2 regions of the Aminobacter sp. MET-1 genome follow, and region 1 is predicted to be linked to the other one. Evidence: predicted binding sites of a transcription regulator. Region 1 holds the regulator's gene; the other holds the start of a gene.

What was found. The regulator LexA, encoded in region 1, represses DNA repair genes until DNA is damaged. The targets are predictions, from matches to a motif close to TGTTCNNNNTGTGTTCNG.
Region 2: a site for LexA is predicted at 10,742-10,759, ahead of NDO48_RS23040 (putative DNA modification/repair radical SAM protein). Genes of this name have one in related genera too.

What each region holds. Positions count from the first base shown of each region.
Region 1 is NZ_JAMSHL010000005.1:322,419-336,851, reverse strand. Features, by position in the region: gene trpD (anthranilate phosphoribosyltransferase) at 1-918, shown strand, start outside; gene trpC (indole-3-glycerol phosphate synthase TrpC) at 923-1,735, shown strand; gene moaC (cyclic pyranopterin monophosphate synthase MoaC) at 1,737-2,219, shown strand; gene glp (gephyrin-like molybdotransferase Glp) at 2,220-3,425, shown strand; gene lexA (transcriptional repressor LexA) at 3,533-4,249, shown strand; gene NDO48_RS10290 (ComEC/Rec2 family competence protein) at 4,424-6,970, opposite strand; gene gltX (glutamate--tRNA ligase) at 7,080-8,498, shown strand; gene gltA (citrate synthase) at 8,676-9,965, shown strand; gene lpxB (lipid-A-disaccharide synthase) at 10,110-11,273, opposite strand; gene NDO48_RS10270 (LpxI family protein) at 11,270-12,163, opposite strand; gene lpxA (acyl-ACP--UDP-N-acetylglucosamine O-acyltransferase) at 12,150-12,983, opposite strand; gene fabZ (3-hydroxyacyl-ACP dehydratase FabZ) at 12,995-13,459, opposite strand; gene lpxD (UDP-3-O-(3-hydroxymyristoyl)glucosamine N-acyltransferase) at 13,452-14,433, opposite strand, start outside.
Region 2 is NZ_JAMSHL010000020.1:7,297-21,729, reverse strand. Features, by position in the region: gene dps (DNA starvation/stationary phase protection protein Dps) at 1-155, opposite strand, end outside; gene NDO48_RS23080 (winged helix-turn-helix transcriptional regulator) at 277-792, opposite strand; gene NDO48_RS23075 (serine hydrolase domain-containing protein) at 921-2,258, shown strand; gene NDO48_RS23070 (LysR family transcriptional regulator) at 2,276-3,196, opposite strand; gene NDO48_RS23065 (urate hydroxylase PuuD) at 3,342-4,565, shown strand; gene guaD (guanine deaminase) at 4,653-5,972, shown strand; gene NDO48_RS23055 (heme-degrading domain-containing protein) at 6,031-6,528, shown strand; gene NDO48_RS23050 (glycerate kinase type-2 family protein) at 6,696-7,961, shown strand; gene NDO48_RS23045 (UdgX family uracil-DNA binding protein) at 8,054-9,505, opposite strand; gene NDO48_RS23040 (putative DNA modification/repair radical SAM protein) at 9,502-10,740, opposite strand; gene NDO48_RS23035 (glutamine synthetase family protein) at 10,854-12,242, opposite strand; gene NDO48_RS23030 (aspartate aminotransferase family protein) at 12,273-13,655, opposite strand; gene NDO48_RS23025 (hypothetical protein) at 13,901-14,260, shown strand; gene NDO48_RS23020 (MarR family winged helix-turn-helix transcriptional regulator) at 14,287-14,433, opposite strand, start outside.

The DNA of each region.
Region 1 (14,433 bases):
GGCGAAGCGACGCCCGGCCAGATAGGCGGCTTCCTGATGGCGCTGCGCGTGCGCGGCGAAACCGTCAGCGAGATTTCGGGCGCCGTCGCCACGATGCGCGACAAGATGCTGCGCGTCGACGCACCTGCGGATGCCATCGACATCGTCGGCACCGGTGGTGACGGCTCGCACAGCGTCAACATCTCGACCGCATCGGCCTTCGTCATCGCCGGCGCGGGCGTGCCTGTGGCCAAACACGGCAATCGCGGCCTGTCGTCGCTGACAGGCGCTGCCGACGTGCTGACGGCGCTGGGCGTCAACATCGAGCTTACGCCCGAGGCCATCGGCCGATGCATCCACGAAGCAGGCGTCGGCTTCATGTTCGCGCCCGCGCATCATCCGGCAATGAAGCATGTCGGTGCGACACGCGTCGAACTCGGCACGCGCACCATCTTCAACCTGCTCGGCCCGCTCTCCAATCCGGCCGGCGTCGACCGCCAGCTCGTCGGCGTGTTCTCGCCCGAATGGATTGTTCCGGTCGCCGAGACGCTGAAGGAACTTGGCGCCGTCTCGACCTGGGTCGTTCATGGCGACGGCTATGACGAGATCACCACGACGGGCGAAACGCATGTCGCGGCCTTGGCCGACGGCAAGATCTCGACCTTCACGCTGACGCCCGAACAGGTCGGCCTCGCCAGGCACACGCGCGAAGAGCTGCGTGGCGGTGATTCCTCCTACAATGCGGCGGCATTGCGTGGCGTGATAGAGGGTGCCAAGGGTGCCTATCGCGACACGGTTCTGATGAATGCCGGCGCCGGCCTGGTTGTCGCCGGTAAGGTCGCAACCATTGGCGAAGGCATCAAGCTTGCCGCCGATGCGATCGACAGTGGCCGCGCCCGCGCCGTGCTCGACCGGCTGGTCGGCATCTCGAACGGATAGCACCATGGCCGACATCCTCCGCCGCATCGAAGCCTACAAGCGCGACGAGATCGCAGCTGCCAAGGCCCGCCTGCCGCTCGGCGAACTGCAGGCGCAGGCACGCGATGCCGACACGCCGCGCGGCTTCCTCAAGGCGCTGGAAGCCAAGCGCCGCGAGGGCCGTTTCGGGCTGATCGCCGAGATCAAGAAGGCGAGCCCGTCCAAGGGCTTGATCCGCGCCGATTTCGATCCGCCGTCGCTGGCTCAAGCCTATGCCGGGGGCGGCGCCGCCTGCCTTTCTGTCCTGACCGACACGCCGTCGTTCCAGGGCGCCCCGGAATTCCTCACCGCGGCGCGCAAGGCCTGCGCCCTGCCCGCGCTGCGCAAGGACTTCATGTTCGAGCCCTACCAGGTCTACGAAGCCCGTGCCTGGGGCGCGGACGCCATCCTGATAATCATGGCGAGCCTGAGCGACGACGATGCCAGCCGCCTCGAGGACACCGCCTTCGAGCTCGGCATGGATGCCCTGATCGAGGTGCATGACGAGGAAGAGACCGAGCGTGCGCTGAAGCTTGAATCGCGGCTCCTCGGCGTCAACAACCGTAACCTCAGGACCTTCGAGGTGAGCCTCACCACGTCGGAGCGGCTGGCGCCGATGGTGCCGGCGGATCGCGTTCTGGTCGGCGAAAGCGGCATCTTCACCCATGACGATTGTCTGCGGCTGGAGAAGTCGGGCATCGGCAGCTTCCTCGTCGGCGAAAGCCTGATGCGTCAGTCCGACGTGGCGGCAGCGACCCGCTTGCTGCTCGAAGGCGCGCAGCAAGCGGCCGGAGCCTGACATGGCAGCGGCGCTCACCCATATCGGTGCCGCGGGCGAAGCCAACATGGTCGATGTCGGCGACAAGGCCGAAACGACCCGCACGGCGATCGCCGAAGGCATGATCGCCATGCGGCCCGAGACGCTTGATCTAATCCTCTCCGGCAACGCCAAGAAGGGCGACGTGCTGGGCACAGCGCGCATTGCCGGCATCATGGCGGCCAAGCGCACGCATGAGCTGATCCCGCTCTGCCATCCGATCCTGCTGACCAAGGTGACGGTTGAGATCGAGCCGGACGAGACCCTGCCCGGCCTGCGCGTGACCGCACTTGCGCGCGTCACCGGCAAGACCGGCGTCGAGATGGAGGCGCTGACGGCTGCCTCAGTTGCCTGCCTGACCATCTACGACATGGCCAAGGCGGCCGACCGCGGCATGGTGATTTCAGGCATCCGGCTGATCGAAAAGACCGGCGGCAAGTCGGGCGACTTCAAGGCGACAGAATAGATGGCACTGCTGCCGGTCACCGAGGCTCTCGAACGCCTGCTTGAAGGTGCCGCACCCACCGGCACGGATCGGGTTACCCTGCACGAGGCAGCCGACCGCGTTCTGGCGGCACCGCTGTACGCCTTGCGCACCCAGCCGCCTTTCGACGCCTCCGCCATGGACGGCTATGCTGTCAGGGCAGCAGACATCGCCACGCTTCCGGCGAAACTTTCAGTCATCGGCCAGGCCCCGGCGGGACGACAATTCACCGGGACCGTCAGTACGGGACAGGCAGTGCGCATCTTCACCGGAGCGCCGGTTCCCGCGGGGGCGGACACCGTGGTGATCCAGGAAAACGCGCGTGATCTCGGCAATGGTGCGGTCGAAGTGCTGGAACCGACAGATCCCGGCCGCAACATTCGCCTCAGCGGCCTCGATTTCAGCGAAGGCGACCTCATCCTCGACGCCGGCCGCCTGCTCGATCCGGCAGCCCTCTCGCTGATCGCCTCCGCCAATCACCCCGACGTCCAGGTGGTGCGCGCACCACTGGTCGCGATCATCGCCACCGGCGACGAGCTTCTGCTGCCGGGTAGCACGCCCGGCCCCGACCAGATCATCTCGTCCAACGCCTATGGCGTCGCTGCAATTGCCCGCTCGATCGGCGCTCGTGTGCTCGACCTCGGCATAGCCGCCGACAGCACGGACGCCATCTCGGGGTTGGTCCAGAAAGCACTCGACGCCAAGGCCGATGTCATCGTCACACTGGGCGGTGCGTCCGTCGGCGACCACGACCTAGTGCATCGCGTGTTAACCGGCCTCGGCATGGATCTTTCGTTCTGGAAGATCGCCATGCGCCCCGGCAAACCGCTGATGTTTGGTCGCCTCGGCGCGACGCGCTGCGTCGGCCTGCCCGGCAATCCGGTCGCGAGCCTCATCTGCTCGCACATCTTCCTGAAGCCGCTGCTGGCAAAATTGGGCGGACGCTCTCACGTCGCCGACATCAGGGACGGTGTGCTCGATACGCCGATGCCGGCCAACGATCTGCGTCAGGATTTTGTCCGCGCTGTCGCACGCCAGACCCTTGATGGGCTCGTCGTCACGCCGTTTACGGTGCAGGATTCGTCCATGCTCCGGACGCTGGCCGACGCCAATTGCGCTGTTATCCGCGGCCCCTTTGCGGAACCGGCCGAATCCGGCAGTGCCTGCCGCGTGCTGATGCTGCGCTGAACAATCCCGCCGATAACCTTCACGAAATTTAAACAGTTGCGGAACACAACTGGAACAGATAGTGTTTGTTCCGGGTTTGTTTTTCTCGCGATTCCTTGGGGGCGGCGATGCTGACGCGCAAACAACATGAGCTTCTGCTGTTCATCCATGAGCGGTTGAAGGAGGCGGGCATCCCTCCATCCTTCGATGAAATGAAGGAAGCGCTCGACCTCGCCTCCAAGTCCGGCATCCATCGCCTGATCACCGCACTCGAGGAACGCGGCTTCATCCGCCGCCTGCCCAACAGGGCACGAGCGCTCGAAGTGCTGCGCCTGCCCGACTCGATTGCGCCCGGTCTCAACGCTGCCAGGAAGTTCTCGCCAAGCGTCATCGAAGGGTCGCTTGGCCGCAAGCCCGAGCCGTCGCGCCCGGCCGCTGCAAGCAACGACGACGATGCCGTGTCCGCCATTGCCATTCCAGTCATGGGACGGATCGCTGCGGGTGTGCCGATCGACGCGATCCAGCACCGGACACACACCATTTCGGTGCCGCCAGACATGATCATGGGCGGCGAGCACTATGCGCTTGAGGTCAAAGGCGACTCGATGATCGAGGCCGGCATTTTCGACGGCGACACTGTCATCATCCGGAATGCCAGTACCGCGAGCCCCGGCGAGATCGTCGTGGCCCTCGTCGACGACGAGGAGGCGACGCTGAAACGTTTCCGCCGCAAGGGCGCCTCGATCGCTCTGGAGGCAGCCAATCCCGCCTATGAGACCCGCATCTTCGGGCCAGACAGGGTCAAGGTGCAGGGCAAGCTCGTCGGGCTGATCCGCCGCTACTAGGGCAACTCCCAGAAGACGAAGCGTTTTCCGTCTCAAGTTGTGTAAGAGCAAAGACATTGAGCGTGGCCGCAATCCGAGGAGAGCGGAAATGGCGATGGTAGTCTTGAGATGCTTCGAGGCCGTATAGACCGCAGTTTCGAGCTTGCCGCATATGGCACGCTTGCCTGCGGTGGGCTATTCGGTCGTCGCGTTGTCTGGCTGTTTTCTCACCGCCTCTTGGCGATTGGGTGCAAGTCCCCTCGCCTCGCGGGAAAATTGGCGGTGCGCATGCCATGGCCGGTAGGGCTCGGTGATGGCATATTCGACCGATAGCACCGACGCGCCGCCCGCCACGACTGGCGTCAGATAGACCGCGGCGCTGCCCAGACGCGCCAGATCGCGCTTGGTCACTACGGTTGCGACCTGCCCGCCACAGACATCTCCAGCAGTCGCATCGTCGATGACGACGAGTGCAGCCGTTCGGCAGACTTGCCACGCCGCAGCAGCATTGGACGCGTGGACAACCGTCGCGCCGGATTGATGTCGAAGCGTGCACAAACCCGCGGAGCAGTGGAAGGCACTTGCGCCGGCGACGGTTTTGACGGCGTCCTCAGCTGGCGCAAGGCCTTTGGCCCGACCATTCGCAGGAAGGCTCTGCGGCGCGGCCCCAAAGCGTGGGCCATCGGCAGCCGGAGCTGCGGTCCCTCTGGTCTTCTCTGCATCCTGCGACGGCTTGCTAAGCTCTTCCACCGCCAACGCCCGCATCCAGTTGTCTGACGTGAACTGGTTTGGCCTTGGCCTGTTGACCGCGAGCTTGCCATCGTCGGTGGCGACGCCGACGAGGCGTCCATCTTCGGCCACGAGCACATCCGGCGACGGCGCGACGCCGATGACGAGCACGCCGGCCACGACGAATGGCACTGCGGCAAGGCGCAGCCAGGTCGTCGCCGTCGCAGCGACGACAAGGGCTATTGTCACCAGCACGACCGACCAGGTCGATACCAGCCCGACGGCGTCCAGCGGCGAGCGGTCGGAAATCCATTCGGCCATGGCGATCATGACGCGCAAACCGGCGCCCATGACATCGAGGAACGGCCCATCCAGTCCGAAGGGCATGGCTAGGCTGGCGAACACCGCGAACGGCATCACCAGCACCGATACGACAGGCATGACCGCCAGATTGGCGACGAGGCTGAGCGGCGACACACGCTGGAAATGCCAGGCGCCGAACACTGCCGTGGCGACACCGGCGATGATGGAGGTAGCGACAAGGCCGACTGTGGCGTTGCGCCCCCAGTGCCAGGCACGCGACCACAATGTCATCTCGCCAACAGGCTGTGCCTGCTCCTCACGGCGCTCGGACCACCAGCCATAGGCCCCGACGAGTGCTGCGGTGGCGGCAAACGACATCTGGAAGCTCGGACCGACCACCTCATGCGGCGACACCAGAATGACGATGATGGCGGAAATGGCGAGATTGCGCATCGTCAGCGCAGCACGATCAAACAGCACCGCAGTCAACATCACGGCCAGCATGACGAAGCTGCGCTGGGCCGCCACCTCTCCGCCCGAGATGAACAGATAGGCGGCAATGCCGACCAGGGCGACGACGGCGGCGTATTTCTTGACGGGATGCCGCGATGCGAAATCCGGGAAGGCGGCAAAGCCAAGACGCATAAGGAACATCACCGTGCCGGCAACCATCGCCATATGCAGGCCGGAGATCGAGATGATGTGATAGAGCCCTGTTCGGCGGAGAGCCTCATTGACATCTTCGGGGATGCCGCCACGCACGCCGACCACAAGTGCTGCCGCGATCTCGCCTTCGGCACCGCCAATACGCTGGCGGATGCGCTCAGCAACTCGGTCACGGGCATTCGCCACCCAGGCCAACATACTTTGAGTTGGCGTCTGCTCTGTCGTCGAGGCCGCCAGATCTGGCCCCTTCATGAAGAACCCGCTTGCGCCGATGCCGTCGAAATAGCTCTCGAAGGAAAAGTCGTAGCTGCCGGGGCGCACCGGCCCCGATGGCGGCATGAGCCTGGCGTAGCCCTGCACCGTCGAGCCGGCGACCAGACCTTCAGGCGCTTGGCGGGCGACGAGCCTTACCCTATCGGGGGCAAAACGCAGCCTGGGTCTCGCGGTCGTAGCCACATCGATGGTAAGGCGCAGACGCCCCTTGTCGAGATGGTCGATGTCCACCACCCTCCCGCTCAGGGTGGTCGAAACCTCGGCGCCGAGCATCTTTGTAGCCATCCTCATGGTTTCAACCTTGGCGGCGACCAGGCCGAGCGCCATGCAGGCCCAGGCCGCTAGTCCGAGATGGACGATCCTGCGCGACCGGGCCAGCACGCAAAGCGCAAGCATGAGCCCGAACGCCGCCACGAGAGGCAGCAGCTCGGGCTCATTGCGCAGGTTGAAATAGATCAACGCGCCCAGGGCGAGGAAGACCGGGACCAGCATGAATGCCGCACCGCGTTCGAGCTCGGCCTCGACGGCAAGCTGAACCCGAGCGGTTCGCAGCCTCCTGGCCAGATCCGATCCAGCCAGCCACAGACGATCCGAGACGTCCCCGAAGAGGGTTGGGGCCGTGGCTTCCGCGGCATTGCCGGGCGCGTCGGGCAGTCGTTCGGGCGCTGGGATCAAAGTCGGAAGCGCAGCCGGACGGTTCAGCAAGTCGCGCTCGCTGACCTCCACCGCCGGACTTTCTCCGGCCTGCCCCTCCCGCACCCGGTCGCCCATCGGGCCTGCCTCTTGCGCCCCTGACCTTCTATGCTACATCAACGCCACCGAAACACCATGCGCCGCCGGTCCTCCGGCCGGGCGACGCCATGCTTCCTTGGAATCTGCTATGTCCGTCGTCACCCGCTTCGCCCCCTCGCCCACCGGCTATCTGCATATCGGTGGTGCGCGTACCGCCCTGTTCAACTGGCTCTATGCCCACCACACCGGCGGCAAGATGCTGCTGCGCATCGAGGATACCGACCGCGAACGCTCGACCGATGCTGCAACCGCCGCGATCCTCGAGGGCCTGACCTGGCTGGGACTCACCTGGGAAGGTGCGCCCATCTCGCAGTTCGAGCGCGCCCCGCGCCACCGCGAAGTGGCCGAGGAACTCGTTCGCATGGGCAAGGCCTATTATTGCTACACCACGCCGACCGAGCTCGACGAGATGCGTGAAAAGGCCCGCGCCGAAGGCCGCCCGCCGCGCTATGACGGACGCTGGCGCGACCGCGATGCTTCCGAGGCGCCTGAAGGCGTGAAACCGGTCATCCGCATCAAGGCGCCGCAGGAAGGCGAGACGCTGGTGCGCGACCGCGTGCAGGGTGACGTTCGCTTCCCCAACAAGGATCTCGACGATTTCATCATTCTGCGTTCGGACGGCGTGCCGACCTACATGCATGCGGTCGTCGTCGACGACCATGACATGGGCGTGACCCACATCATCCGCGGGGACGATCACCTTACCAATGCCGCGCGCCAGACCGTCATCTATGACGCCATGGGCTGGGACGTGCCTGTGATGTCGCACATTCCGCTGATCCATGGCGCCGACGGCGCCAAGCTGTCCAAGCGTCACGGCGCGCTCGGTGTCGATGCCTATCGCGGCATGGGCTACCTGCCCGAGGCGCTGCTCAACTATCTCGCCCGTCTCGGCTGGAGCCACGGCGACGACGAGGTGATGAGCATTGAAAACATGATCGCCTGGTTCGAGATCGAGGACGTCAACAAGGGTGCTGCCCGCTTCGACTTCGCCAAGCTGGAAGCGCTGAACGGCGTCCATATGCGCCAGATGGACGACGCCAAGCTGCTCGACATCTTCGTGGCCACTCTGCCCTATCTGCCCAACGGCGCGACCGTGGCCGACGGACTCAACGACAAGACGAAAGCGCAGCTGCTCGCGGCGATGCCCGGCCTGAAGGAGCGCGCAAAGACACTCATCGAGCTCGCCGATGGCGCAGCCTTCCTGTTTGCTCAGCGTCCGCTGCCGCTCGACGAGAAGGCAGCGACCCTGCTCAACGACGCGGCAAAGGCCATCCTCAAAGGTGTGCATGGGGCACTCAGCTCCGTCGACTCAGGCTGGAGTGCAGCTTCCGCCGAAGCTGCCGTCCGCGAGTTCGCAACACGCGAAAATGTGAAGCTGGGCGCCGTGGCACAGCCGTTGCGTGCCGCCCTGACGGGTAAGAGCACCTCTCCTGGGGTGTTCGATGTTCTGGAGGTTCTGGGGCGCGACGAAAGTCTGAGCCGCATTTCCGATCAAATCGATTAGGTCAGCAGTGCTTTCCTAGTTTTGCATTGAAATGAGGCTATTGCGGTGCAACATTGCGGCAACAAGCCAATTTGACAGCAGCGGGGAAGCTGGAAGGCAAGTTCAAGCGTTCCGGGCAAAGGGTTTGCTTGTTGAAATTTCGCCGTCTTGCGGCGGCTGAGCACTAAGGAGAATGCGATGACAGATTCGACCGCCAAACTTGAATTCCGCGGCCAGACTCACGAGTTCAAGGTCCGAGGCGGAACGGTCGGGCCGGATGTGATCGACATCGCATCCCTCTACGGCACGACAGGCGCCTTCACCTATGACCCGGGCTTCACGTCGACGGCGAGCTGCGAGTCGCAGATCACCTTCATCGACGGCGACGCCGGCGTGCTTCTGCACCGCGGCTACCCCATCGACCAGCTCGCCGAGCACGGCGACTTCCTCGAGGTCTGCTACCTGCTGCTTTACGGCGAGCTGCCGACCAAGGCCCAGAAGGACGACTTCGACTATCGCGTCACGCGCCACACCATGGTGCACGAGCAGATGTCGCGCTTCTTCACCGGCTTCCGCCGCGACGCGCACCCTATGGCCGTCATGTGCGGCGTCGTCGGCGCGCTCTCTGCCTTCTACCACGACTCGACCGACATCTCCGACCCGCATCAGCGCATGGTCGCCTCGATCCGCCTGATCGCCAAGATGCCGACGATCGCCGCCATGGCCTACAAATACCATATCGGCCAGCCCTTCGTTTACCCGAAGAACGAGCTGAACTTCGCTGCCAACTTCCTGCACATGTGCTTTGCCGTGCCGTGCGAGGAGTACAAGGTGAACCCGGTTCTGGCCCGCGCCATGGACCGCATCTTCATCCTGCACGCCGACCATGAGCAGAACGCCTCGACCTCGACCGTGCGTCTCGCCGGTTCGTCGGGCGCCAATCCGTTCGCCTGCATCGCCGCCGGCATCGCCTGCCTGTGGGGCCCGGCACATGGCGGCGCCAACGAAGCCGCCCTCAACATGCTGGCCGAGATCGGCACCGTCGATCGCATCCCCGAATTCATCGCCCGCGCCAAGGACAAGAACGATCCGTTCCGCCTGATGGGCTTCGGCCACCGCGTCTACAAGCACTACGATCCGCGCGCCAAGATCATGCAGAAGACCACGCATGAAGTGCTCGGCGAACTCGGCATCAAGGACGATCCGACGCTTGATGTGGCGATGGAGCTCGAGCGCATCGCGCTGACCGACGAATACTTTATCGAGAAGAAGCTCTACCCGAACATCGATTTCTATTCGGGCATCACGCTGAAGGCGCTGGGCTTCCCCACCACCATGTTTACCGTGCTGTTCGCGCTCGCCCGCACCGTCGGCTGGATCGCGCAGTGGAAGGAAATGATCGAGGATCCGCGCCAGAAGATCGGCCGGCCGCGCCAGCTCTACACCGGCGCTCCCGAGCGCGATTACGTGCCGATCGCCAAGCGCTGATCCGGACGACCTGAACGTGAAACGCCCGCCCTTTGGCGGGCGTTTTTTTTGCGCAGAGGCCGCGAAATCGCGACAGCTGCGAACGCACGATGCGAAGGTTGAAAGTGTCGGAGCGTTCTATGCCCGTGCCGACGCGCGCAGCACTCAGGTGCGGATGTGGCCGAGAACCGCTTCTGCTGCCAGTTCGCCCGAAGGGCGTTCGGTTGCCATACGGCGCGCTATTTCAGCAAAGCCGTCCTTCTGCCAGCGACGCAGGCCGCTGTCGGAGAAAAGTCCCTCGACATGGCGCGCCATCCACTCGGGCCGCACATACTGATTGTAGACCTCGATGATCACGGGGCGGTCGGCGATCAGATTGGGAAGCGACGCGCTCCACACAGTGATCAGCCGCTGGGCAAGACGCATGAAAGGGTCAAGCTTGTAGCTGGACATCATCGGCACGCCGGCGAGCGCGAGTTCGAGCGCAACCGTACCGGAAGCGATAAGTGCGGCATCCGCTTCGCCGAAGGCCTGCCACTTGCGCCGGGGATCGAGCACGATCTCCGGCTTGTGCGCCCAGCTGGAAACACCTTCCTCGACGAGACCGGCAACATGCGGCACTGTCGGCAGTACCAGACGCAGGCGGTGCCCGCGCGCACGAAGGGCGGTGACGGTTTCGCCGAAGGCGCCGAGCAGCCCGCGAACCTCGCCGCGGCGCGAGCCCGGCAACAGCAGCAAGGTCTTTTCACGTTCAGGCGAAAGATCCCGTTCGGTCAGCTGCATCGCAGCGGCCAGCGCCACGCCGGGGTCGCTGGCAAGGCGATGACCGACATAGGTGCCCTTCGGCCCGCCCAGCCGGGCAAGCTCGGCCGGTTCGAAGGGCAGGATGCACAGAACCTCGTCGATATCAGGTTTCATCGCCTTGGCGCGGCCGGGACGCCAGGCCCAGACGCTGGGGCAGATGTAATGGACGATCGGAATCGTGGGATCGAGCGCGCGGACCTTTTTCGCCACGCGCAGCGAAAAATCCGGACTGTCGATGGTCACCACACAGTCAGGCTTTTCGGCAGCGATGAACCGCGCCGTCTCGCCGATGCGCCGCATCAGTCGCGGCAGGTCGCGGATGATGGCGCTGAGCCCCATGAGCGCGATCTCGCCGCCATCGAAGAGTGGCGTAAGTCCCTGCTCCTGCAGATGACGCCCGCCAATGCCGACAAGACGCACCTCACGCCCGCTCAGGCGGCGCAGAGCAGCTACAAGATCGGCGCCAAGAAGGTCACCCGACTCCTCGCCGGCAACGATGGCTATCTTGAGCGCCGGCAAGGTCATTTGTGCGCCCCCTGGTCCGCAAGCCCGACGACGAACAGGCCGAGCCTGTCGGCCCTTGCGACCAGTTCACCGTAATCCAGCACCAGCGAGCGGTTGGCCTCCACGCCGATTCCGGCCAGGCCAGCCGCATGTGCCGCATCGACGGTTGCAGGGCCGATGGTCGGCAGGTCGGTGCGCAGCTCTTGGTTCGGCTTGGCGCATTTGACCAGAACGCCGCGCTTGCGCCCGGCTATACGGCCGTTGTCGCGTAGTTCACGCACGCGCTTGAGCAGCAGGTCGGTGCCTTCGATGCCTTCAAGGGCGATGGCACGACCGCCGATGGCAATGGCAGCCTGGCCGATATCGAGAGAACCGATGGCACGCGCGGCCTCCAGGCCGGCCTCAAGATCGGCCCAGTCACCTTGCTGCGGTACATGCGTGCCCATCGGACCTTCAACCGCCAGAAGGTTTGGCACGATCTGGTGCGCGCCGACAACCTTGACGCCGCTGCGTTCGATCAGGCTGACCAGGATACGCAGGAGGCCATCATCTCCGCGCGTCAGCGCTGCAAGCGCCTGCGGCAAGATCCGAAGAAGCGAGATGCTGGGACGTATCGCTTTCCATGCCGGACGGCGGCTAACGCCACCAGCGAGGATGAGATGGGTGATTTTCTGGCGCTTCAACAGCGCAAAGAGGTCGGCGAACTGCTCCACAGCGAGCGTTTCGCCATCGTGCTCCGCCAAGCTCGTGCCTGGATCGGTCTCGCCGTCAATGCGGATGATGTAGGGCCTGTGGCCGGCAGCGGCGAGGCTGTCGGCAACATTGACCGGAAGCCGGCCGCTACCGGCGATGATGCCGACCCGATCGGCAGCGCCGAGATCGAATTGCGTACGCCCTTTAACCTTCGTCATCGGCGTCGTCATCGACAACACCCTTTAGGGGCGGCATGGCATAATGTCGCTTGCCGCGGCTGGAGATGAAATCGACGATCTTCATCGCGATGGGCGAGGAGCCAAATTCGGAGCGCGCAGTCTCGACATTCTCGGCAATCGTGTGCGAGCGGTCGAAGATCGTCTTGTAGGCTCGCCTCAGCAGGTGGATCTCCTCGCGCGGCAGGCCCGAACGGCGCAGGCCGACGATGTTGAGGCCGCGCAGGCTGGCGCGATTGCCGACTGCAATGGCGAATGGAATGACGTCACCGACAACCGCCGAGCAACCGCCGATGAAGGCGTTATCGCCGATGCGGACGAACTGATGCACTGCAGTCAGGCCGCCGATGGTGACGTTGTTGCCGACCTCGACATGGCCGCCCAGCGTCGCACCATTGGCGAAGGTGATGTTGTTGCCGACGATGCAGTCATGCGCGACGTGGGCATAGGCAAGGTAATTGCCGTTGTCGCCGACGATGGTCTCGCCACGGCTGGTATCGGTGCCGGTGTGCATGGTCACGCCTTCGCGGATCGTGCAGTTCTTTCCGATGATCAGTGTCGTGCGGCCGCCCTTGTGCTTGTTGTTCTGCGGCGGCGCACCCAGCGTCGCTTGCGGAAACACCTTGGTGCCTTCGCCCAGGGTCGTCGCGTTCATGATCGAGACATGGCTGACCAGTTCGACCCGGTCGCCAACCACGGCGTCGGCGCTGACGTGGCAAAACGGGCCGACGCGGACGCCCACGCCCAACTGGGCCCCGGCTTCGACTACGGCCAGAGGATGGATGAAAGTTTCGGTCTGCATAAGCGTTCTTGTTATTCCTTGGGCACCATCATGGCCGCCACTTCGGCCTCGGCGACGGTCGCGCCGTCAACACGCGCCTCGCAGGCGAATTTCAGGATGTTGCCGCGCTTCTTGATCTTCTTGACATGGATGCGCATCTGGTCGCCGGGTACCACCGGCTTGCGGAACTTGGCACCGTCGACGGTCATCAGATAGACCAGCGAAGGGCTTTCGTCGATCACCAGGCGCAGGCAGATCGCACCGGCGGTCTGTGCCATGGCCTCGATGATGAGAACGCCAGGCATCACCGGCTGGCCGGGAAAATGACCCTGGAAATGCGGCTCGTTGAAGGTGACGTTCTTGATGCCGACGGCGGAATCATCGCCATCGATATCGACGATGCGATCGATCAGCAGGAACGGATAGCGGTGCGGCAGCAGCCTGAACAGGCCAAGAATGTCGACCGCTTCAAGCGTTGTCGTTGCCTGCTCACTCATCTCGTCCACCCTCTTTCGCCTTGCCTTTGGCCAGCTTTTTGAGCGCCACAAACTCGCGCATCATGTCCTTCATCGGTTTTCCGGGATAGCCGCCCCAGACCTCGCCCGCCGGCACGTCGTGCATGAAACCGCTGCGCGCTGCAAGCTTTGCTCCGGCACCGATGGTGAGATGATCGGCGAGGCCGACGCCGCCGCCCATCATGACCCCGTCGCCGACCGTCACCGACCCCGAGATACCCGTAAGTCCGGCTATGACACAATTGCGACCGATCCGCACGTTGTGCGCGATCTGGACCAGATTGTCGATCTTGGTGTTCTCGCCGATGATCGTGTCGGCCATCGCGCCGCGATCCACCGTGGAATTCGCGCCAATCTCGACATTGTCCTGGATGACGACGCGGCCGATCTGCGGCACGCGCTCCGGGCCCTTCGGCCCGCCGGCAAAACCGAAGCCATCCTGACCAATCCGCGCACCGGCATGGATGATCACGCCATTGCCAAGCAATGCGTATTGCACAGAACTGTGTGGGCCGATGTAGCAGTCGCGGCCGATCTGCACCGAACGCCCGACCACCGCATTCGCTGCGATAACCGTACCGCTGCCGATGGAGGCGAGCGGGCCGATCACCGCGCCAGCCTCGACGATCGCACCTGTTTCGACATGGGCGCTGGCATCGACATGGCCATGGGCCGAAACACCGGTCTCGCCGGTAACGCCCACGGGGCGCTCGGCCTCCGGATAGAGCAGCCGTCCGATGCGGGCGAATGCCTGCTGCGGTCGCGGCGTGACAAGAACGGCAATGCCCTCGGGAACCAGGCCCACGACATCGGGCGTGCAGAGCACAGCCACCGCCTGCAAGGTCGCAAGCGAAGCGGCGTTGCGTTTGCCGTCGACAAAGACAAGTGCTCCTTCGCCGCCGTCATGCGCGGAGGCGATTGTCGCAATTTCCATCTTGGAATGGTCGGGATTGACG
Region 2 (14,433 bases), on a different contig from region 1:
TGCACGGCGATGAATTGCGGTCCCTTGATGTTCCAGTGCGCCTGCTTGGTCAGCAGCGCCAGATCGATCGCGTCGGCCAGCCTGGCGTTGAGCAGTTCGATCGAAACCTTCTTGGCGTTGGACTTGAGATCGTTGCGCGTGGGGTGGGATATCATCGGCTGCTCCTTGGTCTGGGTGGGTCGGAAAAGACCGGTGGCGCCGCACGGAGGGTCCGGCAGCGTACGCAGGCTACAACAGCCTCATGACAGTTCGGTTCCGGCCTGGCCCAGTCGATTTTCAGCCAGCGGCGGCGTTGCGGGCGACGACTTCCAGATAGGCGGCCTGCAATTCCTGGCGCACCGGCAGCCGCTTCTGCGCTGCTTCCGACAGCGGCACGCCGAGGTGGTCGGTGCGCAACTCCTCCATGAAGCGCTCCCACATTTCGGGGCCGCCCGTTTCAAGAAGCTCGGCGCGGATGCTGAGCTCTTCGCTGACCGGCAGCCATTTGCGGCCCCAGGCGGCAATGGCGGCAAAGACGGGCAGCAACTCGATGGCCATCTCGGTCAGGCTGTAGATTGCCTTTTGCTTGTGGCTGGGGTCGTCAGCCTTGCTGATCAAGCCCTCGGCCACCAGCCGCTTCAGCCGGTCGGCGAGGATGTTGGAGGCGATGCCTTCCTCCGACTGGGTGAGCAACTCGCGGAAATGCCTGCGGTTGCCGAACATCATGTCGCGCAGGACGATCAGGCTCCATTTGTCGCCGACCACCTCAAGGGTGAGGTTGATCGGACAACCCGACCGGTGATGCTCGCTCATGACAGATGCTCCAGAAAACCAGTTGCAATGTAAAATCGGTCGCCCTATCTTGCAACTGATTAGTAAATGCAATCGGTTTTGACCGGCGGTTCGCCGGTGATCTTGTACTGCGCCCCAAGGAGGCGAGGATGAACACGGGAATGGATCGCCGTACGGTGATGAAAGGTGCCGCCCTTTCGGCGCTTCTGGTCCCCACAATGGCATCGGCACAGCAGGAGCAGTCGGACGCGGGCGTGGCGACCGTGACTGCAAAATCAGGGATAACGACGATGACGACGGGCAATTTCTCCGCCGACCGGCTCGAGTGGATGCGCAAGGTGATGGCTGGGCATGTCGAAAGCGGTGATGTGCCCGGACTGGTGTGGGCGGTGAACCGTGGCGGCGAGACCCATATCGAGGCTGCCGGCACGCTTTCGCTCAACGACGGCAAGCCGATGCGCAGCGACACCATCTTCCGCATCGCTTCGCTGACCAAGCCGGTCACCGCGACAGCGGCCATGATCCTGGTCGAGGAAAGCCGCCTCAGGCTCGACGACCCCGTCGACAAGTGGCTGCCGGAACTAGCCGACCGCAAGGTGCTGAAGACGGTCGGCGGTCAGCTCACCGATACCGTGCCGGCCAGCCGCCCGGTCACGCTACGCGACCTGCTCACCTTGCGCTTCGGTCTGGGCGCGATCATGGTCTATCCCTTCGCCTATCCGCTGCAGTTTGCGATGGAAGAGGCTGGCATCGCCCCGAGCGCCGACCTGTTCAAGGGTTCACCCGACGCCTTCATGAAGGCTGTGGGCAGCCTGCCGCTCGCCCACCAGCCCGGTGAGGGTTGGCTCTACCACACCGGGCTCGACGTGGCCGGTGTGCTGGTCACGCGCGCCGCGGACCAACCGCTGTCCACCTTCATGCAGGAGCGTATCTTCGCGCCGCTCGGCATGAAGGACACCGGTTTCCATGTGCCTGCCGACAAGATCGGTCGGCTCGCCACTGCCTATTCGCGCGACTTCCAGACCGGCAAGCTCGGCGTCTATGACGAGGCATCGGGCGGCCGGTTTGCCAAGCCAGTCACGTTCGAATCCGGCGGCGGCGGCCTGGTCTCGACTGCCGAAGACTATCTCGCCTTCCAGCGGATGCTGCTCGGCAAAGGGCAGCTCGGCAGCGAGCGCATCCTGTCGCGCGCATCGGTCGAACTGATGACCACCGACCAGCTGACAGCAGAGCAGAAGGACAGCGCGGCTATGTTCTTCAACGGCAGTTCGGGCTGGGGGCTCGGCATGTCGGTGGCCCTCAAGCGTGACAATCTCTGGATGTCACCGGGGCGTTTCGGCTGGGACGGCGGCTATGGCACCTCTGCCTATGCCGATCCGGTCGAGGATCTGGCTGGCATCCTGCTCACCCAACGGCTGATGGATTCGCCGCAGGCGCCAGCGCATTACACCGACTTCTGGACCTCGGCCTATCAGGCCGTCGTCTAAGTGTTGACGCGGCTAGCCTACTTGCCGGCAAGGATGTCCTTGATCAGCTTGTGGCAGCGCTCCGCCATGAAGTCGAGAAGCAGCCGGACCTTCGGGTCCTGCAGCTTCTTGTGCGGATAGACCGCGGCGAACTGCACCGGCGTCGGCGGCGTCTGCGGCAGGATGACCTTGAGCCGCTGGTCACGGATGAAGGGCTCGACCTCGAAACGAGGTTTGTTGATGATGCCGCGGCCGGCAAGGGCCCAGCCGGTCAGCACGTCCCCGTCGTCCGAATCGAAGGGCCCGTGCACTTCGAACTTCGTCGGCCCGCCCGGTGTCTCCAGGGTCCAGAAGAACTCGCGCGCGCCGGGATAACGCAGCATCAGGCAGTCGTGCTTCTTGCCGATTAGTTCGTGCGGGCTCTGCGGCTCTCCGCGCCGCTCCAGATATTTCGGCGAGGCGACCAGAACGCGCTCGCACTCCATGATGCCGCGCATCCGGAGGCTGGAATCCTCGATCACGCCAAGCCGGAAGGCCACGTCGAGGCCTTCCTTGAGGATGTCTACATTGTGGTCGGACAAGCGGAGCCTGACCTCGATATCAGGGTACTTGTCGTGGAATTCAGGAATGCCCGAGGCAACCAGCCGCCGGCCGAGGCCGAGGGGTGCTGTGACACGGATGGTGCCGCGCGGCTGGCCGGAAAGAGCTGCGACCGCGGCCTCCGCCTCGGTGATGGCGTCCAGCACCTGCTTGGCGCCGGTGTAAAAGACGTTGCCGTGCTCGGTCGGCATCAGCTGGCGCGTCGTGCGGTTGAACAGGCGCACGCCGAGATGCTTTTCCAACTCCTTGATTCTGTTGGACGCGACGGCAGGCGAAATGCGCATGTCGCGGCCCGCGGCGGAAAGATTGCCGAGTTCCACGACGCGAACGAAGACAGCGATGTTATCAAGGTATGCCATGCGTGCCCCGGTTCCATAGCCGGCTTATGCCGCGCAATACCACGTTAGTATTTTCCAGATTTTTTTGAAAGTCATCGCGAATCCTTCCTCTTCCGCGAGGCATCAGGCATCGTAAGATCGCTGATGCTGCGAAAAGGGACGGCGGATGTACGACTTGGCGTTTTTCATGGAGTGGGCGAGCTTCGCCGTGCGGTGGCTGCATGTCATCACTGCGATGGCCTGGATCGGCTCATCATTCTATTTCATCGCGCTCGATCTCGGGCTGCGCAAGCATGACGCCTTGCCCGTGGGCGCCCATGGCGAGGAGTGGCAGGTCCACGGCGGCGGCTTCTACCACATTCAGAAATACCTGGTCGCGCCGGCGCAGATGCCGGAGCACCTGACATGGTTCAAGTGGGAGTCCTACGCCACCTGGCTGTCGGGCTTCACGCTGCTCTGCCTGGTCTATTACGGCGGCGCCGAACTGTTCCTGATCGACCGCAACGTGCTCGACGTGTCTGCGCCCATCGCCATCGCCATCTCGCTGGCTTCGATCGGCCTCGGCTGGATCATCTACGACCTGCTCTGCAAGTCGAAGCTCGGCGACCACGACACGCTTCTGATGATCATCCTCTATGCGGTGGTGGTGTTCATGAGCTGGGGCTACACGCAGCTGTTCACCGGCCGCGCCGCCTTCCTGCATCTCGGCGCCTTCACGGCGACGATCATGTCGGCCAACGTCTTCATGGTCATCATCCCGAACCAGAAGATCGTCGTCGCGGACCTCATCGCCGGCCGCAAGCCCGACCCGAAATACGGCAAGATCGCCAAGACACGCTCGACGCACAACAACTACCTGACCCTGCCGGTCGTGTTCCTGATGCTGTCGAACCACTACCCGCTGGCGTTCGGCACGCAGTTCAACTGGGTCATCGCCTCGCTGATCTTCATCATCGGCGTGCTGATCCGCCACTACTTCAACACCATCCACAAGCGCGCCGGCAACCCGCACTGGACCTGGCTGGCCGCCACCTTGCTGTTCATCATCATCATGTGGCTGTCGACGGTGCCCAAGGTTCTGACCGGCGAGGACAAGAACGCCGCCGTCACCACCACACCTTTCGTCGCGTCGGCCGAGTTCCCGAAGGTGCGCGACACCGTGCTCGGCCGGTGCGCCATGTGCCACGCCGCCGAACCATCCTATGAGGGCATCTACCACGCGCCGAAGGGTGTTATTCTCGAGACCGACGGCGCCATTGCCGAGCATGCCCGCGAGATCTATCTGCAGGCCGGCCGCAGCCACGCCATGCCGCCCGGAAACGTGACCCAGATCACACCGGAGGAGCGGGCACTGCTCGTCGCCTGGTACGAACAGGCCCGCAAGAACTGACGGCCCGGAACTGACCGGCTAGCGGCCGTTCGCAGACCTTGAGGCCGGCCACACCCAAGCTGGCCCGAACTGAAAGCTGGATTTGCCATGACCACGACCCTTCTCCGCGGCCGCACCCTGTCGTTCCGGCGCTGGCCCGACAGTGCCGACGACCATGCCGCCTACGCCTATGAGGAAGACGGCGCGGTGCTGATGCGGGACGGCAAGATCGCCGCGGTCGGCGGTTACGCCCAGGTCGCGGCCCAGGCCGGCAGCAATGTCCAGCTCATCGATCATCGCCCGCATCTCATCCTCCCAGGATTTATCGACGCGCATGTGCATGTGCCGCAGATGCAGATCATCGCCGCCTACGGCGCCGAGCTGCTGGAATGGCTGAACAAATATACCTTTCCGGAAGAGACCAAGTTCATCGACGCCCAGCACGGCCGTCGCATCGCGCGCCTGTTCCTCGACGAGGTGGTGCGCCAGGGCACGACGACGGTCGCCGCCTATTGCTCCGTTCACAAGCAGTCGGCCGAGGCGTTCTTCGCCGAATCGCATGACCGCAACATGCTCAATATCGCCGGCAAGGTGATGATGGACCGCAATGCGCCCGATGGCGTGCTCGACACGCCGCAGGCGAGCTATGACGACACCAAGGCGCTGATTGCGGAGTGGCACGGCAAGGGTCGCCAGCACTATGCGATCACCCCGCGCTTCGCCATCACATCGACGCCCGAGCAGATGGAGATGGCGGGGCAGCTGGCGAAGGAGCATCCCGGCTTGCACATCCAGACGCATCTGTCGGAGAACCACGCCGAGATTGCCTTCACCCAGGAACTTTACCCCTGGTCGCGCGACTACACCGACATCTACGACCACTACGGCCTGCTCGGTCAGCGCACGCTGCTCGGCCATTGCATCCATCTCGGCGAGCGCGAATCCGACGCGATCTCCGAACATGGCTCGATCGCCGTGTTCTGCCCGACCTCCAACCTGTTCCTTGGCTCGGGCCTCTTCGACTACCAGCGCTATCGCCGGCGTGAGAAGCCGTTGCGCATCGCGACTGCGACCGACGTCGGCGGCGGCACCAGCTATTCGATGCTGCGCACCATGGACGAAGCCTACAAGGTCATCGCGCTCAACGGCGAGAAGCTCAACCCGCTGGCGTCCTATTGGCAGCTGACGCGCGGCAACGCCGAGGCGCTGTCGATCTCCGACAAGGTTGGTACGCTCGACGTCGGCACCGACGCCGACATCGTCGTGCTCGATTCGCGCGCCACGCCGGGCATGCGGCTCAGGATGGAGCGCTGCGGCACGCTGGCCGAAGAGCTGTTCCTGCTGCAGACGATGGGCGACGACCGTGCCGTGGTCGAGGTCTATGTCGCGGGCGCGCCGGCAAAGTCGGTGATGGACAAGACGGCCTGACCTTGCGTCATTGGCCTGCGTCTGCCATGTGACCTCTGGTCTGAAGGAGGAGCGGACGATGGCAACTGCCGATGATGTGAAGAAGATCGCCGAGCAGGAGACCCGGCTGGTCTTCGATGGCTTCGACGAGGCGACAGCCTACGAGATCGGCTCGGCCATCCGCACCCGCGGGCTCACCGAGAAGTTCCCGATCGTGGTTGATATCAAGCTGTGGGACCGGACGCTGTTCTACTGCGCGCTGCCTGGCTCGACATCGAGCAATTCCGAGTGGACGCGCCGCAAGATCAATGTGGTCAAGATGTTCCATCGCAGCAGCTACCGCATGGTGCTGACCAAGGCGCGCGAAGATCGCACCTTCCCGGTGGGCGAGGCCCTGCCGATCGAGGACTATGTGCTCGCCGGCGGTGGATTCCCGATCCGGATCAAGGGCGTCGGCGTTATCGGCGTCGTTGCCGTGTCCGGCCTGCCGGAGCGGCAGGACCACGAGGTAGTCGTGGCGGCAATCGCCGACCATCTGGGTGTTCCGAGGCAGGAAGTGGCGCTCGGGCCGGTATGATTTGAATACAGCGTTGCCGCCACCTTTACCTTCTCCTCGTGAACGGCGGGGCGAGGGGGCGTCAACGTAGCCGCTTGCGCCTTAGGTGCCGGCCCTTCGACAAGCTCAGGACGGGACGAGTGGCGGCGCGACATGAACAGACAAAGCGACTGATAGTGAGAGTCCGGATGGCCATGACCGACCCCAAGCAGTTTCTGACTAGCATCTTCGAAGCGGCCGTCGCTGCTGCCGATCCGGAGCTCACCATCCGCCGCCACCTGCCGGAAAAGCCCAAGGGCCGGACCATCGTCATCGGCGCCGGCAAAGGCTCGGCCCAGATGGCGGCCGCATTCGAAAAAGCCTGGCAGGGGCCGCTGGAAGGCGTGGTGGTCACCCGCTACGGCTTTGCCGCCCCTTGCGAGCGCATCAGGATCGTCGAGGCCTCGCACCCGGTGCCGGACGCCAACGGCCTTGAGGCGGCGAAGCTTCTGCTCCAGACGGTTTCCGGCCTGACCGAGGACGATCTCGTCGTTGCGCTGGTCTCGGGCGGCGGCTCTGCGCTGCTGCCGTCGCCGGCCGGCAGCCTGACGCTTGCCGACGAGATTGCCGTCAACGAGGCGCTGCTCGCCTCCGGCGCGCCGATCTCGGCGATGAACACCATCCGCAAGCACATTTCGGGCATCAAAGGAGGCCGGCTGGCGGCCGCCGCTTGGCCGGCGCGCGTCGTCTCGCTGGTCGTCTCCGACATTCCCGGCGACAACCCGGCGCTCGTCGCCTCTGGGCCGACCGTGCCCGACGAGGCGTCCCGCGCCGACGCGCTTCGCCTGATCGAAACCTACCGCATCGCGCTGCCCGCCAATGTCATAGCCCACATCAACTCGGCTGCCGCCGATGCGCCACAGCCGACCGACCCGCGTTTTGCCCGCAACGAGGTGCATGTCATCGCTTCCGCCGCCGTGTCGCTCGACGCCGCCGCCGAGGCAGCACGCAAGCGGGGCGTTGAAACCGTCATCCTCTCCGACGCCATCGAAGGCGAGGCGCGCGAGGTCGGCGGCGTACATGCGGCCATCGCCCGCGAGGTCGCTACCCGCAACCGGCCATTCAGCAAGCCTGTGCTGATCCTGTCCGGCGGCGAGACGACCGTGACGCTCCGTGCCAAGGGCAAGGGTGGCCGCAACAGCGAATTCCTGCTCGCCTTCGCCATCGGTATCGACGGTCTTGAGGGCATCGACGCGCTGGCCGCCGACACCGACGGCATCGACGGCTCCGAAGACAATGCCGGCGCCTTTGCCGACGGCTCGACCGTCTCGCGCATGCATGGCGTTGACGTCGACGCCAAGGCGATGCTCGCCGGCAACAATGCTTGGACGGCGTTCAACTCGGTGGGCGATCTTTTCGTCCCTGGGCCAACCGGCACCAACGTCAACGACCTCAGGGCGATCCTCATCCGGTAGAAAGCTTCCGCCCTTCGTCTGAACGAGAGGGCGTTTCTCCGAGCCGGCGGCTCGTCCTGATATGATCTGGCCCGGCTCCGCTTGGCTCGGCGCTACGCGGCCATCATCGCCCGAACGGCCCTCATGTCCTCGGCGAAGCGGGTACGCTCGGCTGCCGCCTCCTGCGGGTCGCGGAGTCGCAGGATGTAGGACGGGTGAATCGTCAGGAACACCGCGAGCCCGTCGTCGCGTTCGATGGTCTGGCCGCGTTGCCGGGTGATCGCCACCGGCGCCTCCAGCAGCGACTGGGCCGCGGTCGCGCCGAGCGCCACCACCAGCTTCGGCTTCAGCAGCGTCAACTCCTGCGCCAGCCACCAGCGGCAGGCCTGCACCTCGCCGGCATTGGGCTTGCTGTGGATACGGCGCTTGCCGCGCGGCTCGAACTTGAAGTGCTTGACCGCGTTGGTGACATAGACCGCCGTGCGGTCGATGCCGGCTTCGCCGAGCACCGCGTCGAAGATCCTGCCGGCCGGGCCGACGAAGGGCCGGCCCTGCAGGTCTTCCTGGTCGCCGGGCTGCTCGCCGACGAACACCAGTTCGGCAATGTCAGGGCCTTCGCCGAACACCGTCTGCGTCGCTTCGCTCCACAGCGGGCAGCGCCGGCACTGGCTTGCCTGCTGGCGCAAAGCGTCGATAGATCGAGCCGCGGTCTCGGTAACAGCTTCGGCTGAGGGCCAGTGCCTGGCCTGTATCGCCTGGTGATGCGCTGCGGGCATGGTCGGCATCCTCGCGATCATCTCGCGGGCCGCCTCGTCGGCGCCAGCGATCAGATTCGGAATGAGCGAGGCCTCCGGCAGGTTCCGCCAGTATTTCTTGGGCATCTCCGATTGCATCGCCTTCACCTTCAGGCGGGCTGGGTTGAAGATGTTGGCGAAATAGGTCCGCCACATCTCCTCCGACTGGTCGGCGGTGGGCGCGTCGTTCCTAGAGGCACCGGGGCCGAACGCCAGTCTTTCGCGGTCCCACTCGGTCGAGCCACGGGGCGTCAGGATTGCCCAATGCATGCCGGTGAAGCGGCGCACGAAGAACGGGGCGGCCAGTTCGAGGATGAAATGATCGGGCTCGAACCAGGCGACGAAACGCTCGTCGTTTCCATCGCCGATCTTTCGGAAGCGGACGAAGGCGTGCATCTTGTGCTCGTCGCGCCGGACCGATTTCTCCATCGTCTCGAAACGGCGCACGTCCGGGTCGGAGGCGATCCGGAGCAAATGCGGTTCGCTGCGCTGCCGCCACAGCAACCGGTAGAGCAGGGCGAACCGCTCGCTGTCGCTGTGGCATGCGACGATGGTGGCACGCTCGACGAATTCTCGGGAGACCCTGAGTTCGACGCCCGGCGTCGGCGCCGGCAGTTCGTCGCCTTCGCCGCCGACATGCCACTCGATGTCCTCGGGCTTCACCTCGTTGGTGCTCAGCCTGCGCGCGGCATCGCGCCAGCCATCGAAGTCGGTCGGGCCGGCGAGGTGCACCGCATAGGCGGCCAGTGACAAAGCGGGCTGGCCGGTCATCGGAACAGCTCGAGCTGCTGCGGCTTCGGTGCGATCGTCTCGCGCAGCCGTGCCGCGTCGGTGGCGGCACCCGGTGACCAGCCGTCGGCGACGATGAACGGGCGCACCTTGGCGATGGATTGGCAGAGACGGCCGACATCTTCCAAGCGCAACCGCTTGAAGCGGCGCGTCTCGATGATGCGCTCGACGGCGCGCGTGCCGAAACCCGGGATGCGCAGCAGCCTCTCCTTGTCGGCGCGGTTGACGTCGACAGGGAACGAGGCACGGTTGCGCAGCGCCCAGGCAAGCTTGGGGTCGATTTCCAGGTCGAGCATGCCGTCTGGCTGGCCGTCGAGGATTTCGCCCTGGTCAAAGCCGTAGAAACGCATCAGCCAGTCGGCCTGGTAGAGCCGGTGCTCGCGCATCAGCGGCGGCTTCCTGAGGGGCAGGGCGGAGGAGGCGTCGGGGATCGGGCTGAAGGCCGAATAGTAGACGCGTCGCAGCTGGTAGCTGCCATAGAGCCGGGCGCTGGTCTTGAGGATGCCGGCATCCGGCGTGGCGTCGGCGCCGACGATCATCTGCGTCGACTGGCCTCCCGGGGCAAAGCGCTCACGCGTCTTCGTCCGTAGCGTCGGCTCCGCCTTCTCCTCGATCTTCGAGCGCAGCTTTGCCATCGAGACACGGATCGTCTCCGGCCGTTTCTCCGGCGCCAGCCGCTTCACGCCCTCGTCGGTCGGCAGCTCGACATTGATCGACAGGCGATCAGCATAGAGGCCGGCCTTCTCGATCAACTCGGCGGACGCCTCGGGGATGGTCTTGAGATGAATGTAGCCGCCGAATTTCTCGTCGAGCCTGAGCCGTCGTGCCACCTCCACCATCTCTCCCATGGTGTTGTCGGGCGAACGGACGACGCCCGACGACAGGAACAGCCCCTCGATGTAGTTGCGCTTGTAGAAGTCCATGGTCAGCCGCACCACCTCATCGACCGTGAAGCGGGCGCGGCGGACATTGGAGGAGGAGCGATTGATGCAGTAGCTGCAGTCGTAGATGCAGAAATTGGTCAGCAGGATCTTGAGCAGAGAGATGCAGCGGCCGTCGGGCGCGTAAGAGTGACAGATGCCCATGCCCTCGGTCGAGCCGATGCCGCCGGACTTGAGCGAGTCGCGCCCGCCGGCACCCGACGAGGCGCAGGAGGCGTCATATTTCGCGGCGTCGGAAAGGATCGCGAGTTTCTCGCGGGTCGAAAGAACTGCCATTTGTTCATGATATGTTCTTTTGACTGACGAGACCAGAGGCTTCGTCGGCGTGCGGCGAAATGTGATCGAAGCTGGGGAGGGATGGCGGGCGATTGTCCGCCATCCCCGGGGGATCACACCTCGTGTAGATAGAGGTGGTAGTCCAGCTCGCTGACCGTGCGGGCGACGCGGAAATATTCGCTTTCCTTGATCGCCGTGAACGTGCGGTGCAGGTCGTGGCCGAGTGCGGTGCGCAGGAATTCCGAGGCCTTGGCGGCCTCGATGGCCGAGCGCCAGTCCGGCGGCATCACGCTTTCGGTGCCTTCAGCCTGTTCGTAGCCGTTGCCTGAGGTTTCCGGGCCGGGATCGAGTTGTTCCTCCAGTCCCTTCGAGATGCCGGCGAGGATGGTCGCGGCGACAAGGTAGGGGTTGGCGTCGACGCCCGAGGGGCGGTGCTCGATGCGGCGGTTCTTGGCGTCGCCCGCCGGCACGCGCAGCGCCACCGAGCGGTTGTTGACGCCCCAGGTCGGCGCCACCGGTGCATAGGACTGTGACACGAAGCGGCGCCACGAGTTGGCGTGCGGGGCAAACACCAGCATCGATTCCGCCATCGTGTCGGCGAGGCCGCCGAGCGCGTGCAGCAGCTTCGGCTCCCAGGTGCCTTCCTCGGCTTCAGTGAAGACATTGCGACCGTCGCGGTCGAGCAGCGAGACGTGGAAATGCATGCCCGAGCCGGCATATTTCTCGATCGGCTTGGCCATGAAGCAGGCAGTCACCCCGTGGCGGCGAGCCTGGGCGCGCACCAGCCGCTTCAGCATCAGCAGGTCGTCAGCCGCCTGCATCACGTCCTTGCGGTAGCGCAAAGTGAGCTCGTATTGGCCCGGCGCGTATTCCGAGATGACCGTCTCGGCCGGGATGCCTTGCACTTTTGCGGCAGCATAGATGTCGGAGAACAAAGGCTCCATGCCGTGCAGATGGTCGACCGAATAGACTTCGGTCTTGCCCGAGGCACGACCATCCAGCACTGCGCGGGCCGGCTGGACCTTGCCGTCGCCGTCGCGGTCGTTGGCGAGCAGGAAGAATTCGAGCTCGAAGGCGCCGGCGGGGTAAAGACCCTTTTCGGCCAGCCTGTCGACCTGGCGCTTCAGCGCCAGGCGGGGGTCCGAGGTCATCGGTGCGCCGTCGAGATGGAACATCGACATCAGCACCTGGCCGCGGGCCGGGCTGGTGCCATGCAACGGCTTCAGCGTGCCCGGGATCGGCCATGCACGCAGGTCACCGTCGCCGGAATCCCAGATCAGGCCGGTTTCGTGGACGTCCTCGCCTGTGATGTCGAGGCCGAGGATCGAGATCGGCAGGTGGCGTCCGCCTTCGTACAGTCCCATCAGTTCATGGCGGCGAATGATCTTGCCGCGGCCGACGCCATTGGCGTCTGTCAGAACGATGTCGAAGGCTTCGATATCAGGGTTCGCGTCGAGGAAGGCTCTGGCCTCTTCGATGGTCGAGCCGGAAGGTGATGTCATGATGTCACTCAATTGTCCTTGTGCCTTGTCTCATGCCGTAAGACGGGCGGCAATATCGCCGAAAGCTGCAACCAGTCTGTCGACCTGCCGCGCTGTCGTCACCGGAGAGACCAGCATCATGTTGTGGAACGGCGCGATCAGCACGCCGCGATTGACCAGCGCCACATGCACGGCAGCCTCCAGTCGGGAGGCATGTGCGTGCTCGGCCTCGCCGCCATTGCGGAGCGGGCCGGGGGCGCATATGAACTCGACACGGGCGCCGACACGCATCACGTGCCAGGGCAGTTTCCGTTTTCGGATCGCCTTGTCGAGGCCGGTTGCCAGCCGTTCGGCCAGCGTCTCCATGTGGGCGTAGTTTTCCTCGGTCATGACCTCTTCGAGCGTTGCGCGCATCGCCGCGAACTGGAGGGGATTGGCCGACAGCGTCGTGCCCATGCCGGAATAGCCCGGCTCCTTGGTGGCATTGTAGGCAGCGTAGCGGGCCGCGAGATCTTCGCTCATGCCCCACACGCTCGCCGGCACACCGCCGGCAACAGGCTTGCCGAGCACGAACAGGTCGGGCTCGAGATTGTGCTTTCTGGTGTAGCCGCCCGGGCCGGTCGAGATGGTGTGGGTCTCATCGATCAGAAGCAGCGTGCCGGCCTGCCGCGTCAGCGCGCGCACGCCTTCGAGGAAGCCGGGCTCGGGCAGCACCATGCAGGAGTTGGTCAATACAGGCTCAGTGATGACGCAGGCGACGTCGCCATGGCTCAGCGCCTTCTCCAGCGCCTCGAGATCGTTGAACTCGACAATACGCGTGCGCTGGGTGAGGTCGCGGAACTCGCCGGCGAGGCCAGGACGGTTGATCGGCTTGCCATCGTCGAGCCGCACCATCGTCTCGTCGACCGCGCCGTGGTAGCAGCCGTTGAAAACGAGGATCTTGTCGCGGCCGGTGACGGCGCGGGCGACGCGCAGCGCAAAGCGATTTGCGTCGGTCGCCGTCGTCGCGATCTGCCAGTGCGGCAGGCCGAAGCGTTTTGCCAAGAGCAGGCCAAGCGTGAGCGAATCCTCCGACGGCAGCATATAGGTCAGGCCGCGGGCAGCCTGCCGGCGGATGGCACGGGCGACGGGCGCCGGCGAATGGCCGAACATCGAGCCGGTGTCGCCGAGGCAGAAGTCGGCCAGCTTGTTGCCGTCGACGTCGGTGATGGTGGCACCGCTCGCCTTGTCGACCAGGATGGGGAAGGGCGTCGGCCAGTCTTTCATCCAGTGCATCGGGACGCCGTTGAAGAACCCTGCCATGCCGTTGCCCAATGCGGCCTCCGATTTGGGCCGGGCGTGGCGGAAGATTTCCGCCTCCGTCGCTGCAAGCTCTGCGATGCGCGACAGCGGCACGCCGCCTTCGGTGGTTTCGGGTCGTTCGATGCGGTTCATCATGGCTCCCATTGGACAGACGGGCGCCACTCTAGCCAGCCGCCCCTACAAACGGCAACTGGCCGTTGTGCAGGTCTCTGTTGGCTCAGCGCCGCCTTCCGGGCCGTAATCGCCGGCAACGATCATGACACTGTGCTTTGGGGGCAGGGGACGGTGCGTGTTATAGTATCACCATGTCGATCCTGCTTGTGGCAGGCCCGGCCGTTGCCTCTGGCGGGCTGTCATGCGGTGCCAAGGATGAGGCAGTGAAACTGACCATCGAGAGTGGTGTCACTCGTGGCATGGGGAGCCCCGTTTTCAATTTCCGGGGCGAGATCGAAATCCTCGACAAGAGCGTTGCCGAAGACCTGCGCAAGATCAGCTTCGACGGTTCGCATCTGGCGCAATACTGGCTCGACGGCGAGGAACTCAGGCTGATCGTCTATCGCGAGCGTGAGGCCGGCAAGCCGCACGGCTATGTTGAGGTCATGGTCAAGACCAGGTCGGGCGACGATGGCGACTACATCGGCCAGTACGCGGTCACCACCTACGACACGGACGGCACATCAGGCGGCGAAGGCAAGACCTTCAACTTTACCGGCCGGGCGACCTGCCTGGTGGAATAGGCTCGCGCTTGGCAAACTTCGCGTGATCAGTCCTGGTGCATGGCTGCGATAGCGCGCCGCATCAAAGCGAGGAATGTACGGCGTTCGTCTTCACTGAAGGCGGCGAGCGCTGCCTCATTTTGCGCCCGCGCCGCCTCGGTCGCGGGTCCACGCAGCGCCACGGCTCTCGGGGT